4 regions of the Vibrio sp. KUL70 genome follow, and region 1 is predicted to be linked to each of the others. Evidence: predicted binding sites of a transcription regulator. Region 1 holds the regulator's gene; each other region holds the start of a gene.
What was found. Region 1 encodes PurR, which represses purine synthesis genes. Its sites were predicted from a motif close to TNANGNAAACGTTTNCNTNA; they were not measured.

Region 1 (4,219 bases):
TGAGAGTCATTGATATTACCTGCTGTGACATGGGTATCTAAGATAATGCCATGCTGTCCATCCACTGTACGGTGGTCGAGATAGAAGAAGCCTTGGGGCTTATTATCTCGAGTCATGAAGCCACTTTCCGGGTCGGTAGTACTCGTTTTGGTGCTCTTAGTTTTAGGCTCAGCGGTACGTGACTTTAGAGGTTTCTTACCCTCTTTCTCTCGGTCTAGCGCGACATCTTCATCGAGCATATCAAGATAAGCACTGGCGCGAACCTTAGTCACTTTGTTCGTGTGCTTATTTTTGTTGGCATTGGCTTTTAGGTGCGTGCTGTCAGTAAATAGTTCTTGGCCTGCGACCAAACCTTTCGCCATTGCCTGCTCTACGATATTGATAAAGATACGCTCAAACACATCGGTACCATTAAAGCGGCGAATACGGTTTTGGCTGAGTGTCGATGCATGGATAACTTTCTCTGTCAGTGACATACGCAGGAACCATCGATAAGCGACATTGACTTCAATCTCTTTCACGAGTTGTCGCTCGCTTTTTTATTCCGAAGAGGTAACCAAGCAGGATGATTTTAAACAGGCGTACAGGGTCAACAGGTGGGCGACCGTTGTCTTTACAGTAGAGGTGAGCGACTTCATTACGGATAAACTCGAAGTCGATGGCTTTATCTATCTTACGAACTAAATGGTTCTGAGGAACGAGCTGTTCCATGGTGACCATTTCGAGTTCATATTGTTGAGGTGAAGGCTCTTGAAGCATAGTGAGATATCCATATTTCGATACCCCTATTAGATCAAAGGTCTAGCTTGAAAGCTAGACCTTTGTCAGCAGTCTGAGCCACATTGATGTGGCTTTTGACAATTAAGTGAGGTGGACTTAATTGATAGAGTTGATAAGCTCATCGCGTCGTTGTTGAGGTATGACCGACCAATGAGTACCGTTGATGGCACCTTCAAGTGCCCAAAGCAGCTCTAAGCTGACACTGGATGAGTGAGACTCTTTTATTGCTTTGTATGCATTAACAGAACCTGACTCATACAAGCTCTCGACGGTATCGATGCCCGCTTTTTTCAACATACGCTCTGTGGCAAGTCGAAGGTTGGGCAAATCTTTTAATCGTGTAGGCTTCGCTGATGATTGGATTTGCTTCTCTTTTTTGGCACAGTCAAGGGACGCTTTTGCCAGTTCGATAATACGTTCTTGAGTCTGCCAGAGATCTTCTGGAAGAGCAAAATACTTAGTAACGACTGGGAATCCGCGTTTTTTGTATACGTAAGGTTCGAAACCCTGTTGTTCAAATTTTGAAGTAGTATTTTTGTCAGCTCGAATGTGTAATTGATTGTTAACGACCAGTGCAAACATCGTGTCGTCGGCAAATAGGCCAAAACCGCCAAACATTGAGCGTGACTTAATCTTTCCAAGTGGCTCAAATAACTTCATTGAGTCCTTGAGTATCGGTTTATCCATATTGTTTATCTCGGTGTATTTGAATTACGCCACCAAATAAGCAGGTCCGAGAGATTAGCAAAATGTCGCAATAAAATTGTCAATAAGCCGTAAATTACTACTAAAGGTAGGAAATACTGCATTTTGCCATCGGTAACCCCGCTACCATACCAATAATGGGTTAGGCCGGAGGCTTTGCGTCTCACCCTTTCAAGTGATTTGCCCTGTGCGTGACTGTATAACGAAGAATAAAGTTTTTTGTTGAATGAGGTTCACACTTGTTATTCCAAAATGTGATCTTAATTCAGTTAATTGTTGTCTTTATATGCAACAAGGTTTTTACTTTGTCAGAATAAAAAAAACGCACCAAGCGGTGCGTTTTATTAGATTTCTCTAAAGTTTACGTTATTTTAACGTTTTAACTGTAGCTCGCTCAATGATCTCTGGATGCATTTCGAACACGCGTTTTTCGTGATCTTTGTCTTTAATGCGTTCCAACAAGATTTCAAATGCGTTTTTGCCGACACGACGCTTTGGCTGGTGAACAGTTGTCAACGGTGGTGAGAAGTACTCTGCCAGCTCAATATTGTCGTAACCAATCACTGAAATGTCTTCTGGGATCTTAATGCCTTGCTGCTGCAGACGGCTCATAAGACCAAGTGCCATAGTATCGTTAAAACAGAATACTGCTGTCGGGCGATTCTCCATTGAAACGATTTTATCTGCCGCGATAACTGCGGTGTCACATTCGAAGTTACCTTCAAGAATTAGATTGTCATCTGTTTGAATGTTTGCTTCTTCAAGAGCACGACGATAACCCGCGATACGCTCTACACATGCCGCTTTATCCAAATGTCCACTTAGACAAGCAATACGATCATGTCCTCGTTCAACCAGGTATTTAGTGGCGAGGTAGCCACCTTCTTCTGAGTTGTCGATGATTTTATCCGCTTGTGAACTCTCTGGGCCCCAGTCCATAACAACTTTTGGAATGTCTGCGTGGCGGTCAAGCATTTCACGCAGTTCTTCAGTCAAGTCAGAACACATTACCAAGATACCGTCTACGCGTTTTTCAGCAAGCATTCGGATGTAGTCGCGTTGCTTTTCGTAGATACCACCTGTGTTACATAGAATCAGCGTGTAGCCTTGACGGTAACAGTAGCTCTCTACACCATCGATCACTTCAGAGAAGAATAGGTTGGTTGATTGAGTCACTAGCATACCGATTGTGCGCGTAGAGTTACATTTCAGGCTACGAGCAACAGCACTTGGTGCATAATTTAGTTCATCGACGGCTTTGTTTACTTTTTCTTGAGTCGCTTCTGCGACGAAACGTGTCTTGTTGATCACGTGAGAAACGGTGGTTGTTGATACGCCGGCTAAGCGAGCGACATCTTTTATAGTTGCCATGGCTTTATCCTATTGATAGCTACTTCCTCAGCAGTACGGAGCAAGTAGCCGTTTAAAGCTACCAGAACAAGAGCTTAGAATATGGAGGGCTCTCTCGGTACTAAAGTGCTAAAAAACAAAAAACCGCTTATGAGAGCGGCTTGTCTTAACACCGAAATGCTCTTAGCTAATTTAAAGCATAGCATTTCGAGAATGTTTCATATTTTATCGTTTGCGGTCACAATTTTAGACTGACTAGAAAATACTCGCAATAAAATTCACCCAGAAATCTGGGTGAGTTGTCACATTCTACCTAAATTGTACCCTTAGTCATCAGTGAATTTATTCACCAGCTAAATATTGTGCGTCAAGTTTACAGAAAGCGACTAGCAATTCTGCAACACATGCGTAAAAACCAAACTCATCAAATTCACGGCATTTTACTGCGAACTGTGGAACCCAACTAAGGAGCTGTTGTTCAACAAACTCGTGTTGTGTAGCGAAAGCCGTTTCTAGATCTTGTTCACTCTCAAGGTCGTTGGAGCGAATAATGATGTTACCTAGGAAATCTAACTCAATGGCTAAGTGGTCAGCAGGCTCTTTTAGATCTTGGTTTACGGCGATGCCGTAAGACGCCATGATGGCTTCCATGTCTTGAGCTGGTTTCGCATTCAGTAGTCCACTTTTGTCTAGATAAATAGAAGCGTACGGCAGAGCACCGTACTTATCCGACTTTAAGAACAGCTCGCAAAAATCGGATGAAAGCTCTAATTGAGCATCTTCACGGTTCTGTAATCGGTTAAGTGCATCTACTAGGTTATTGATTGATGGCTTAAGCGTCTCGTTGTCGCCGAGGCCGGTTAAAAACGAACGAATCTCAACCGAGTGGTATTTCTCCAATTCTTCTTGAGTCAGTTCTTTCGCGAACAGGCTCGATAGCCACCAGTAGATTTCAGCTCGTTGTTCATTGAACGCTTTGGTTTCTTTCATCTCAATAATCCTAATATCGTCTTTCGTAATATCTGCGGTACGAAGGCTTACTAACCCTTGTATTTGCTAACTGCAAAGTCACTCGTTAGTAGTAATGCCTATATTGAATTGCGATGGGGGGTAAATAGCAAGGTTTAAGATTGTCTTGTATCAAAAAAAATTCAGGTTTCTGGCTTTTATCTTACCTACTACTAGAATTGTTACTAGTTATGAATAGAATGGTCACTGAAACTATTAAATAAGAAAAGTGGTGTAGATGAGCTATCACGTATTAGTCGTTGAAGATGATGTGGTAACCCGTAGTAAGCTGGTTGGATATTTCCAGAATGAGGGTTACACAGTAAGCGAAGCAGAAAGCGGCGCTCAAATGAGAAATGTTTTAGAAGAAAATAAC
Region 2 (4,219 bases), on a different replicon from region 1:
CGTATTCAAGCTTTCAATACTCCTTATAGTAATTAGAACTCTATAAATTAAAAGGACTTCTTATGAAAAAAGCCCTAATCGCATTAGGTATTATAACCATGTTGGCTGGTTGTTCAGATAACGAAGTTGGTGACGTATCACTTGGTTTCTTCACTTTGAAAGATATTAAGATCTCTCACCTCGACGATGAAAAAATCCCAGGAGTCACCTGTCACATCGCTTCTATCAAGGCGGATTTCTCACTGGCAGACCCAAGTGACAGCTCGATCTCATGTCGTCAAACGGGTGATATCACTCCTGAGATGATTGCGAAAATAGATAAGAGCGCGTCTGGTGAAGTGGTCTTCAAGCAGTCAAAAAGCATTTTCTTTAAGACAATGAAGGTAAGACGCATTTACGATGCAGACAACCAAACCTTGCTGTATCTGTCTTACACAACCAAGGAGACAGAAGGTAGCTTCAAGCACAGTCTTTCAACTGTTCCACTTTGGGGCACCGATGCTTACATAGAGCCGGCAACATCATCTGAAAAGTAAAAATAAGCCACTCGTTTTCTGCTACCCGCTCACCTGTACACACAATGTACAGGTGAGTCTGAATGTAATAAAAATGAAAGATATTACAAAAAACTGTGATATCATACGGCAAAATTTTCTCACTGTAATTTTCTTATGAAATTTCCTGGACAGCGCAAATCTAAGCACTACTTCCCTACACACGCCCGTGATCCACTCATCAACCAGATGAAGGAAACGCCAAAACTGTTTCGCCCGATTATTGTTGGTGTTGGTCAAACAATTGTAGATATCGAAGCGCGTGTTTCTGATGAGTTCCTTGCTAAATACGAGCTGAGTAAAGGTCACTCTCTCGTTTTAGAAGAGAGCAAAGCTGATGCCCTATACGAAGAACTTGTAGAGAGCGGTCTAATCACGCATCAATATCCAGGTGATACCATTGGTAATACTCTGCACAATTACTCTGTGCTAGCAGACAGCAAATCGGTACTTCTAGGTGTTATGTCACGTAATATCGAAGTTGGTTCATTTGCATACCGTTACCTATGCCGCACTTCTTCACGTATGAACTTAAACCATCTACAGACAGTCGAAGGCTCTATCGGTCGTTGTTACACCCTTATTTCTGATGATGGTGAGCGTACGTTTGCGATCAACGAAGGTGAAATGAATAACCTGCGTCCAGATAGCATCCCTGAAGATGTATTTGAAAAGGCTTCTGCATTGGTGGTTTCTTCATACCTAATGCGTGGTAAACCAGAAGATCCAATGCCAAAAGCGGTCGCTCGTGCTATCGAGATTGCTAAAGAAAACAACGTGCCAGTGGTACTGACGTTAGGCACTAAGTGGGTAATCGAAGGTAACGCTGAGTGGTGGCAAGACTACATCAAAGAGAATATCTCTATCATTGCGATGAACGAAGAGGAAGGCCAAGCACTAACCGGCGAGAAAGATCCTCTACTTGCAGCTGATAAAGCGCTGGAGTGGGTAGATTTAGTTCTGTGTACGGCAGGTCCTGTTGGCCTATACATGGCAGGTTACACAGACGAAACAGCGAAACGTGAAACTGAGCTGCCTCTTCTTCCAGGAAACATCCCAGAATTTAATAAATATGAATTTAGCCGCGCGATGCGTAAGGCAGACTGTAGCAATCCCGTTAAAGTGTACTCTCACATTGGACCTTACCTTGGTGGTCCGCTAGAGATTAAGAACACCAATGGCGCGGGTGATGCTGCATTGTCTGCCCTGCTTCATGATATGGCTGCAAATAGCCACCACTACATGAACGTGCCAAACTCGTCTAAACACGATCAGCCTTATATGACTTACTCGTCGCTGTCACAGATCTGTAAGTACGCTAACCGTGTAAGTTACGAAGTTCTAACACAACACTCTCCGCGCCTTGGTCGCGCGCTTCCAGAGCGTGAAGACAGCTTAGAAGAAGCATACTGGGATCGTTAATCACAGGATCTACGTTTTTCTATTAAGGGTTGCACTATGCAACCCTTTTTATTTTCGACTGACTCAATAGGAGACCTCAGTAACCATGATGAGTTGTCATCACTAGATTTGATCTCGCGCAATGACTCACTAAATCTGGTATCTTCCAGCACATACTTCGCGTGTTTAGCCTTTACATAGTCGATTTATACAGTATTATCGCCACGCAAACGTTTTCGTACCACCTTATCGGTTTCAACATAAGGATTTAATATGCTGTCTGATATTGAAATTTGCCGCTCCTCTTCACTTAAGAACATCCGTGATATTGCTCTCGGTGCGGGCTTAACCACTGAAGAATTCCAACCTCTCGGATTACACAAAGCGAAAGTCTCTTTAGAAAGCCTAAAGCGTCTCGAAGAGAAACCAAAAGGTAAGCTGATCCTTGTTACCGCAATTACACCAACGCCACTTGGTGAAGGGAAAACCGTCACAACAATCGGTTTGAGCCAAGGTTTAGCAGCGATTAATCAGTCAGTTATGGCTTGTATTCGTCAACCTTCAATGGGGCCAGTATTTGGGGTCAAAGGCGGTGCTGCGGGCGGTGGTTATTCTCAAGTCGCCCCTATGGAACAATTGAACCTCCATCTGACTGGAGATATTCATTCTGTTACCGCGGCCCATAACCTTGCATCGGCAGCTATCGACGCTCGTTTGTATCATGAGCAGCGAGAAGGAACGAAAGCCTTTGAACAACGCTCTGGCTTAAAAGCGCTCAATATTGACCCTAAACGTGTCGTTTGGCGACGGGTTCTCGATCATAACGATCGTGCTCTACGTATGGTTACCATCGGTCAAAACGAAGACGGTAAAACCATTAATGGCTTTGAGCGTGAAGACGGCTTTGATATTTCAGCTGCCTCAGAGCTTATGGCCATTCTCGCGCTCGCAGAGAACTTACAAGACCTGCGTAAACGCATCGGACGCATTGTATTGGCTTACAATCGAAACGGTGAGCCACTAACAGCTGAAGACTTCCAAGTTGCTGGCGCAATGACAGTGACAATGAAGGATGCTATCGAGCCAACATTAATGCAGACATTAGAAGGCGTCCCTACCCTGATTCACGCAGGCCCCTTTGCCAATATTGCTCATGGTAACTCGTCGATCATTGCTGACAATATCGCCCTCAAGTTGGCAGATTACGTCGTAACTGAAGGTGGTTTCGGTTCTGATATGGGCTTTGAGAAGGCGTGCAATATCAAAGCTACTGCCGCCAAACAGTCACCAGACTGCGCAGTGATTGTAGCAACGCTTAGAGGCCTAAAAGCAAATTCGGGGTTGTACGATTTAAGGCCAGGTACACCACTACCTGATTCGATCTTCCACGACGACCCTGATGCTCTTGTTGCGGGTTTTGAAAACCTTAAATGGCATATTGATAACGTTAAGAAATATGGCGTTCCTATTGTGGTTGCTATCAACCGATTCCCACAAGACTCAGACCAAGAACTCGAACAACTAGCCACAGTGATCCGTGAGTACGACGACACCATATCAGTGGCGGTGAGCGAGGCGTTCGGTAGAGGCGGAAAAGGCGCAACGGATTTAGCCAAAGCGGTCGTCGCAGCTTGCGAAAAACCTGCACAATTTAAGCCCCTGTATACAACAGAACAGTCACTCGAAGAGAAATTGATGGCTGTCGCGGAAGTGGGTTACGGCGCAGCCAGTTTGACGTTGTCTGACAAAGCCAAATCGCAACTGACAGAGTTCAAAAAGCATGGCTTTGACCACCTTTCGGTATGTCTAGCTAAAACACCATTGTCGATTTCAACGGAAGCACATATTAAAGGCGCCCCAACTCAGTTTGATGTTCCTGTGCGAGAACTCAAGCTCTGTGCAGGAGCAGGATTTGTTTATGCGTTATGTGGGAACGTAATGACCATGCCAGGGCTTCCTGATAGACCAGCGTTTATGTCTTTAGATATTAACGAGCATGGCGAAATTACAGGCTTAAGTTAGCGTTTATAGGCGCTTGAAACAGCAAATTGCAGGTTATCGTCACGGTGAGTGTAAGATAACCTGAAATTTGCACACAAAAGCAACAAATTGCACACATACCTCTCACCTAGGAGATCGAGCTCTTAAGTTCTGGGTGAAGATCACATTAATACCCCCACTAAATCTATAGTATTGCGCTGATTCTTTGGGGAATGTAATGAAAGTAAGCATAAAAAAACTCTTAGGCCAATTTCTCTGTACTC
Region 3 (4,219 bases), 610 kb from region 1:
TGCAGGCGCGCGGCTCAATACAAGAAGCATTAGTGCCGTGGTACGGAGAAATACACTCATTCAAACTCCAATATACTAGGTTACAAAACGGTGAAACTAAAAGGGGTAACCAGTAACGCTAAGAGCAAATTGTTGTTCAAATAGCAGTGTCTCTAAATACGATATGGGGCCGTTTGAACAGAAACCAACCTTAACGTTTTTTCGTGCCTTAATATGTGAACATATAGACAAATTAAACCAATGTGAGTACCACATTTTCAAGAACTTTGACGCCTGCCAAGGTTGCTCTTACCTGTCTATCCTGTACCCTTGCATTATTGAATCAACAAGATGAACGAAAGATGAATAATCCTGAATTTTGGCACAATAAATGGGCCGCAAACCAAATTGGTTTCCACCTAGAAGATGTGAATCCGCTGCTGATTGAGTTTTGGAAGCACACTGAACCGAGCGACGCGAAGAGCGTTTTTGTTCCATTATGTGGTAAGAGCGAAGATTTGGTTTGGTTGGCGTCTAAGCATCAAGACGTTCAGGGTGTTGAACTAAGCCAAATCGCAGTTCGTGCATTTTTCTCGGAACATTTTTATACGCCGATGGTGACGCAGATTAATGGTCAACATGAGTTGTACCAGTTTGATGAACTCAGTATCTACACTGGTGATTACTTCACAGCGCCGATTCAAGCAGTTGATACTATTTACGACCGTGCTTCTTTAGTGGCATTGCCTAAAGAGATGCGAGTACAGTATGTGGCTAGGTTGAAGCAGTTACTAAAACCGGGTGGTAAGATCTTATTGGTGACTCTGGATTACGATCAAGAAGAGATGAGTGGGCCTCCATTCAGCGTACCAAGAGATGAAGTAGAGCAGCTATTCTCTGGATACAAGATTACACAATTAAATCAAGATATTGCTGATGACGATCATCCTAAGATCGCCAAGAAAGGTTTGTCTCGCTTCTCAGAAGAGGTCTACTTGATTGAGTGTCAGGCTTAATAAAACCTGCATACAATTTAGCAACGACAAAGACGGGCATTGAAGCCCGTCTTTGGTTTTCTTCCGCTGGAGAGTACGCGAACAAATGTCACCGATAAAGGTTACAGGCTCTAGTAGATGACTTTAATCTTAGAAGCGGTTTCTACGGCGTCTTCAATCGCTGACTCAACACTATCACGGCGAGTAAGGGCGACACCTAAGCGGCGGCGGCCATTGATGTCTGGCTTACCAAATAATCGAACCTGAGTTTGAGGAGCATTTAATGCGTTTTCCAAACCTTCGAAACGAATATTTGTCGACGTACCCTGACCAAGAACAACGGCAGACGCACAAGGGCCGTACTGAGTGATATTCTTGATTGGCATGCCTGTAAATGCGCGGACGTGCAGAGCAAACTCAGAGGAGTCCTGAGACAGCAATGTAACTAGGCCGGTATCGTGTGGACGAGGTGATACCTCATTGAAGATCACGTGATCACCTTTGACGAACAGTTCTACACCAAAGATGCCGTAGCCGCCTAGAGCGTCAACCACTTTACCAGCGGTGTATTGCGCTGCCTTAAGTGCATTGTCAGACATCACCTGTGGTTGCCATGACTCGCGATAGTCTCCGTCTTCTTGTCGGTGGCCGATTGGCGCACAGAAGTGAATACCGTCCACCGCTCGAACTGTCAGCAAGGTGATTTCGTAATCAAAGTCGATAAAGCCCTCTACGATGACTCGTCCAGCGCCAGTACGACCTCCTTCTTGAGCGTAGTCCCACGCTTTTTGGATATCGTCTTCACTCTTAATAACACTTTGACCTTTGCCAGAAGAACTCATTACGGGTTTGACGACACAAGGGATACCGACAAATTCTACCGCGGCAGAGAAATCTTCAAAACTATCGGCGAAGCGATAAGGTGAAGTCATTAGTTCCAGCTCTTCTGCTGCGAGGCGACGAATCCCTTCACGGTTCATTGTCAGCTTGGTCGCATTCGCAGTAGGAACAACGTTTAAGCCTTTTTCTTCTAATTCAACCAGTTTGCTGGTCGCGATGGCTTCAATTTCAGGTACTACGTAATCCGGCTTTTCTAGCTCAATGATAGCTTCAAGCGCATCGCCATCCAGCATGTCTAGGACATGACTACGATGAGCAACTTGCATTGCAGGGGCATCTGGGTAGCGATCACAAGCGATCACTTCTAAACCTAAACGTTGACACTCAATAGCAACTTCTTTGCCTAGCTCTCCAGAGCCCAATAGAAGTACACGAGTAGCATTGTCACGAGTGGCGGTACCAAACATAGTTATTCCTTCCGAACATGTTGAACGAGTATTTGAGAACGGGGAGATCATACTCATTCCAACCTCAAAAGCAAACGTTTGCGTGATGGTTTTAGTGAATTTTAAGCATAAAAAAAGCAGCCGACTAAAAGAGGGCTGCTTATGTAAATCGCATGTTAACTTAATGCAGTTATATTGCTAAGTAAGTGACTGGGATATCTGGGTTAATTGCTTCTAGCGTTGATTGGGTCTCTGCCAAGTGACTGATGTTGCCTTGTGCGTTTTCAACCAGAGCTGCACTCTCGATTTGGTCGAAGTTATTACCTGCCAGCATTACTTGAATCATCGCTACTTGAAGTGGAGGCAAGCTCGGGTTAAATGCCGCGTTTTCTGCGTATGCACCTGAGAAGATCTCACCCGACGCAAGTTGAAGTGAAACACCGCTTAGGTTTTTGGTGTAAGGGGCATGACTGCGGTTCATGGCCTCTAGAGCTTTAACAACAATAGGTGTTGTCTCTTCAGTCGTGTACTTGTGGTCAAGTTCTGTCATCAGGCCTTCGGTGATACCAAGATCAGAAGGGCCGAAAGAGTCGGGCAGATAATCTTGGAGTGAACGCTCTTCACGTTCTGGTAACTGGATTTTCAACTCATTAGCCGTAGTCAATTCGTTCATAAATTGACGACAGTGACCACAAGGGCTGTAGTTGATGGTGATATCAGAAAGTCCTTTTTCACCTTTCATCCAAGCGTGACTGATTGCCGCTTGTTCTGCGTGTACCGTTTGACCTAGCTGTGCACCTGCAATCTCCATGTTTGCACCGAAGTAGATGTGACCAGATAGGCCGCGCACTACTGCGCCAACGTAGAAATCAGAAAGTGGTGCGTAAGAGAACGCAGCTGCGATTGGCAGTAAAGCTAGACGAACTTCTTTATCAGAAAGACCGCTTGCATCTAGCAAGCTTTGAAACTGCTCTTTAGAGATGGTGGCGTCAAAGTTGTCTGCTAATACGATGTCACTTAAAAGTGCTTTCAATGAAGCTGGAGCACTTTCCAGCGCCAGGGTAATACGACTGTTCATGTTGAATCCTTAATTGACCTTAGGCTTTAAGTTTATGCAATACCCAGAAACTTTCTGTGATCGAGGTCACCAATGTATGTTGCTTGTTACATTGTGTTGCACAATTAGAGTGAGGTCACAAATGAAATCGTTTGCAGCCAGCAAAGTGTAATTAAAGTCACAAATTGATGGGTGCATCACATTGCATGAATAAATAGTTTAGCTGAAAAAAAGAGCGCATTTCCTAAAGATTTGTTGGAAAAGCGCTCTGATTTTGTTCGGGAATTAGCAATGACATAGATTGACTATCAGCTACTTCAAGTTAAGTATTTTGCTATTAGGAGTATATCCATAGCACCAATGAGAACATTGAAGGTGCTAATATCGAGGTGATAACACCACACAGAACTAATGCCAGAGAGCTAAATGCTGCATCTCGTGGATCTTTCTCGGCGCTAGTCGCTGTACCTAATGCGTGTGATACGGTTCCCATCGTAAGTCCACGAGCGATAGGGCTCTTAATACCGATCAGGTTGTAGATTGGATAGGCGAAAATTGCCCCGAAAAGTCCAACCAAAAGCACTAAGATCGCGGCTATGGCAGCTTCACCACCAAGATGACTAGACACTTCCATTGCGATAGGAGTCGTCACCGATTTACCGAGTAAACTGGCAATTAAGCCAAGGTCTGCATGAAAAGCTGCAGCGATTAATACAGCGCTTAGCATCGACATCACGCTACCTAGCAGACTCGCAAAGGTGATAATGCGCCAGTTAGCTCTTATCTGTGGGAGTTGTTCATACAGTGGGTAAGCAAGCGCAACAACGGCTGGTTGGAGCATGTAGGTAATCCAAGTGTTGTCTGCGTAATACTCTTCGAATGGGATTCGCCAATAGGTGAGT
Region 4 (4,219 bases), 1.3 Mb from region 1:
GTTCAATCGGGTTTACCCCTTGCCAGACCCACTGCATGCGGCGCAGGTTTCGATACCACGCGCTGTCTTGTTGTTCATGCTTCTGTTCAAGCATGTCGACAGAGCTCGGCATATATTGCGTCAGCATTGAGGTCTCTTTCGCCTGTTTATGTTTGACAAATAGAGTTTCAGATAGGTTTTTACTGGTTTCTTCAGATAACGACATGGGGATTCTCAGTCGAGGATGATGACTGTAATAATATAAAAAAAAATGACCCTATAAAGGGTCATTTCTCAAAAAACACAGATTATGCTTATTTTGACTTGCGATTTACTGGCTCAATGTAACCTAGGCTTAGATCCCACGGCTGTTCAATCCATGTGTCTTGAGCGATATCAACAATGTAATCGTCGAGTAGCGCTGCACCTGAAGGCTTAGCACATACCGCGATTAGCTTCGCTTTAGGGTACATTTCACGCAGTTTACGTGCAGTGTCACCGCTGTCTACTAGGTCTTCAACGATTAGGAAACCTTCACCGTCACCCTCTGGCGCTTTAACGACAGTCATATCACGTTGGTGATCGTGGTCGTAGCTAGAAATACAAATTGTATCAACGTAACGAATACCTAACTCACGAGCCAAGATTGCACCTGGTACTAAGCCACCACGACTTACTGCCCAGATACCCTTCCACTGTTCTGCAGGCATTTGCTTAGCAGCCAGTTCACGGCAGTAAGATTGCATGTTGTCCCATGTGATGATGAATTTGTTACTCATAGTAATTAAACCTAATAAATTGTCATGTTGTTAGAGGCCATATCAACTTGGCCTCTGCAAGCGATTAAGCGAAGATGTACTTAAGGATAAAGATCAATGACATTACCCAAACGGCAATAGAAACGTCGCGACCTTTACCACTTAGCAGCTTAATTGCAGCGTAAGCGATGAAGCCTAGAGAGATACCCTCTGCAATAGAGTACGTCAACGGCATAAGCAGACATGTTACCACGACTGGAGCTGCTTCTGTAATATCACGCCAATCAATACCAACCAGACCAGACATCATCAGAATGGCTACATAGAATAGTGCACCTGACGTTGCGTACGCTGGAATCATACCCGCTAGAGGTGAGAAGAATAGAGCAAGAAGGAAAAGTACGCCTACAACAACAGCCGTTAGACCGGTACGACCACCCTCTGCAACACCTGAAACACTCTCCACGTAAGAAGTGGTGTTTGATGTACCTAGAAGAGCACCAATTGACGTTGCGGTTGAGTCAGCAAGCAGTGCTTTGTTCAGACGAGGAAGTTTACCGTCTTCTTTAATTAGGTTTGCTTTAGTTGCAACACCAACTAACGTTCCCGCCGTGTCAAATAGGTCGACGAATAGGAAAGCAAACACAACCGAGATCATACCGATTTCAAATACAGCAGAGAAATCAAGCTGCATGAATGTTGGCGCTAGACTTGGTGGCGTAGAAATAATACCACCGTATTGCACATCACCAACAATGATTGCAATCGCTGTGATAGCAAGAATCGCGATCATTACAGCACCTTTCACACCACGGTGAACCAGTGCAACCGTTAAGAAGAAACCAAGTGCACCCAAAATAGGGCCAATCGCTGTAATGTCACCTAGTGATACTTTGGTTGCTGGGTTAGAAACCACGATACCAGCGTTGCTTAGAGCGATAAAGGCAAGGAAAAGACCGATACCCGCAGAGATACCCACGCGCAGTGACATAGGAATCGAGTTAATGATCCATTCGCGAACTTTAAAAATACTTAGAAAAATGAAGATAACGCCCGATACGAATACCGCAGCCAAAGCCACCTGCCACGTGTAACCCATGCCCATTACAACGGCGTAGGTAAAGAACGCATTCAGCCCCATACCTGGTGCTTGAGCAATTGGGTAATTGGCAACAAAGCCCATGATGAAACAGCCAATAGCCGCAGCTAAACAGGTTGCTACAAATACAGCGCCGTGATCCATACCAGCATCAGCTAAGATCATTGGGTTTACAAAAATGATGTAAGCCATCGTAAGGAAGGTCGTTAGACCGGCGATGATTTCAGTGCGCACATTGGTGCCATTTTCACTGAGTTTAAATAGCTTTTCGAACATTATCGAATCCTATAAGGGTAAAAAGTAAACGGTTGCGTAATCGATTGGCTCAGGATTATAAAGTTATCAAATAACAAATTCCAGATAGAATTAAGACTCTAACTAATATTAATGGTGAAAACGTATGAAACAGATCGATTAAAAAACGCCATTAAAAGCATAAAAAAACAATATTTAACAGATACTTAAAACAAACAAAAAACTAAAAGCAAGTGGTGTTTTTTTGAACTATGCAAAAAGTTCACATGGAAGGTTAGGCAAGTAGCGTACGATAAAAGTCATAAAATTGCCCCATTTTTCAACAGATCCAGTAATAATGAAAATTCCGAACAGTTACAGTTCAAAATTCAACCAAACATTATGCTACCAATTACATTAAATCAGTGATCAAAAATAGCGCAGAAAGAGAGCCTGAGGACACAGTATTAAGGTCACAAATCGAGCATTGGAACGGTGATGGAAAACAGCAGGCAAAAAAAACGCCACTCAACTATGAGTGGCGGTAGAATCAGTCAACCAGAGGGTTGTAAAAAATTCCAATATATAGGGGTGAACAAACTGTTCAAGTCACACGCTCAGGTTACTTGTAACCAAAGCTAGTTGGGTATGCAAAGTTGCTAGTGTAAACAGAGCTGTTAAGCCAGAACGTTGCAGATGGTAAACCTTTCATAACTATCACCTTAATAAATCAATTAAAAAACACTTTTGATTTCTCGGTTCCTTGGAGGCGATAAACGGACTCATCCTTTGAGCATTTACTCTTCATCTCAGAAGTTGGTTATTAATATACCTTAAAGAAAAAAGATTACAAGAAAATCTTGCACTAAATCACATTTTTTATCAAAAAAGACCAGATAACAAATTCAAAATGTAATTAAATTACACAAAAGAACGATAAAAACGTTTGCATGGAAACTTATTAAGCAACTGAGCGCCTATTTTTGATCAGAGCAACAAATCTCTTTTCAAACTTTGAAACAATTGCCCGCGACTACCGCTACTCGTCTACCCGCTCAAATGGTATGCTGTCGGCATCAAAACAGACCTATATTTCTAGATAATTGTCCTTTGTACAAAGCAACTTTTACCTAAAGATATGGTTATTAAATAAAAAAGGAGTTATCCGTGTCTGAATTCCATTCTGAGATCAGTAAATTATCCCCTGCCCCACTTTGGCAGTTTTTCGATAAAATTTGCTCAATCCCACACCCATCAAAACACGAAGAAGAGCTTGCTCAATACATTATTGCCTGGGCAACAGAACAGGGCCTAGATGTTCGTCGTGACCCAACGGGCAACGTGTTCATCAAGAAGCCTGCAACACCGGGTATGGAAAACAAAAAAGGTGTGGTACTGCAAGCTCACATCGATATGGTTCCTCAAAAGAACGAAGACACGATTCACGACTTCACTAAAGATCCTATCCAACCGTACATCGACGGTGAATGGGTAACGGCAAAAGGCACAACGCTTGGCGCAGACAACGGTATGGGTATGGCATCATGCTTAGCGGTTCTAGCATCAAACGACATTAAACATGGCCCAATCGAAGTTCTACTAACAGTAGACGAAGAAGCAGGTATGACTGGTGCGTTCGGTCTTGAAGCGGGCTGGTTAGAGGGTGAAATCCTTCTTAATACCGATTCAGAGCAAGAAGGTGAAGTGTACATGGGTTGTGCTGGCGGTATCGACGGTGCGATGAAGTTTAACGTTGCCCGTACTGCAATCCCAGCAGATTTCGTAACTCGCAAGCTAACGCTAAAAGGTCTGAAAGGCGGCCACTCAGGTTGTGATATTCACACAGGTCGTGCAAACGCGAACAAACTGCTTGCTCGTTTCCTAGCTGGTCACGCAAAAGAGCTGGACCTACGTATCGTCGAATTCAAAGGCGGCAGCTTACGTAACGCAATTCCTCGTGAAGGCTTCGTAACAGTTGCAGTACCCGCTGCAAACCAAGAAAAACTGGCTTCGCTATACAACTACTACACGGAGCTTCTTTCAACAGAGCTAGGTAAAGTAGAAGACAGCATTGTGACTTTCAACGAAGAAGCTTCAGTTGAAATGGGTGCACTTGCCGCGGCTGACCAAGCTCGATTCATTGCAGCAC

Region 2: AC6I7V_RS19735 (formate--tetrahydrofolate ligase) is a predicted target of PurR. The motif match lies at 2,178-2,197, and genes of this name have one in related genera.
Region 3: purT (formate-dependent phosphoribosylglycinamide formyltransferase) is a predicted target of PurR. The motif match lies at 2,348-2,367, and genes of this name have one in related genera.
Region 4: AC6I7V_RS10650 (NCS2 family permease) is a predicted target of PurR. The motif match lies at 2,133-2,152, and genes of this name have one in related genera.

Annotation. Positions count from the first base shown of each region.
Region 1 is NZ_AP045834.1:1,106,724-1,110,942, forward strand. Features, by position in the region: partial or broken gene AC6I7V_RS05070 (IS1182 family transposase) at 1-759, opposite strand, end outside; gene AC6I7V_RS05075 (TfoX/Sxy family DNA transformation protein) at 877-1,467, opposite strand; cyclic di-GMP riboswitch class I at 1,596-1,680, opposite strand; gene purR (HTH-type transcriptional repressor PurR) at 1,852-2,856, opposite strand; gene torD (molecular chaperone TorD) at 3,178-3,825, opposite strand; gene torR (two-component system response regulator TorR) at 4,082-4,219, shown strand, end outside.
Region 2 is NZ_AP045835.1:1,296,891-1,301,109, reverse strand. Features, by position in the region: gene AC6I7V_RS19745 (CreA family protein) at 63-536, shown strand; gene AC6I7V_RS19740 (inosine/guanosine kinase) at 672-1,976, shown strand; gene AC6I7V_RS19735 (formate--tetrahydrofolate ligase) at 2,229-3,977, shown strand; gene AC6I7V_RS19730 (sensor domain-containing diguanylate cyclase) at 4,174-4,219, shown strand, end outside.
Region 3 is NZ_AP045834.1:1,717,117-1,721,335, reverse strand. Features, by position in the region: gene AC6I7V_RS07460 (RelA/SpoT domain-containing protein) at 1-60, opposite strand, end outside; gene AC6I7V_RS07455 (thiopurine S-methyltransferase) at 342-995, shown strand; gene purT (formate-dependent phosphoribosylglycinamide formyltransferase) at 1,106-2,281, opposite strand; gene cdd (cytidine deaminase) at 2,451-3,338, opposite strand; gene AC6I7V_RS07440 (LrgB family protein) at 3,655-4,219, opposite strand, start outside.
Region 4 is NZ_AP045834.1:2,411,413-2,415,631, forward strand. Features, by position in the region: gene frsA (esterase FrsA) at 1-205, opposite strand, end outside; gene gpt (xanthine phosphoribosyltransferase) at 294-758, opposite strand; gene AC6I7V_RS10650 (NCS2 family permease) at 823-2,112, opposite strand; gene vcdP (small protein VcdP) at 2,693-2,782, opposite strand; gene AC6I7V_RS10660 (aminoacyl-histidine dipeptidase) at 3,238-4,219, shown strand, end outside.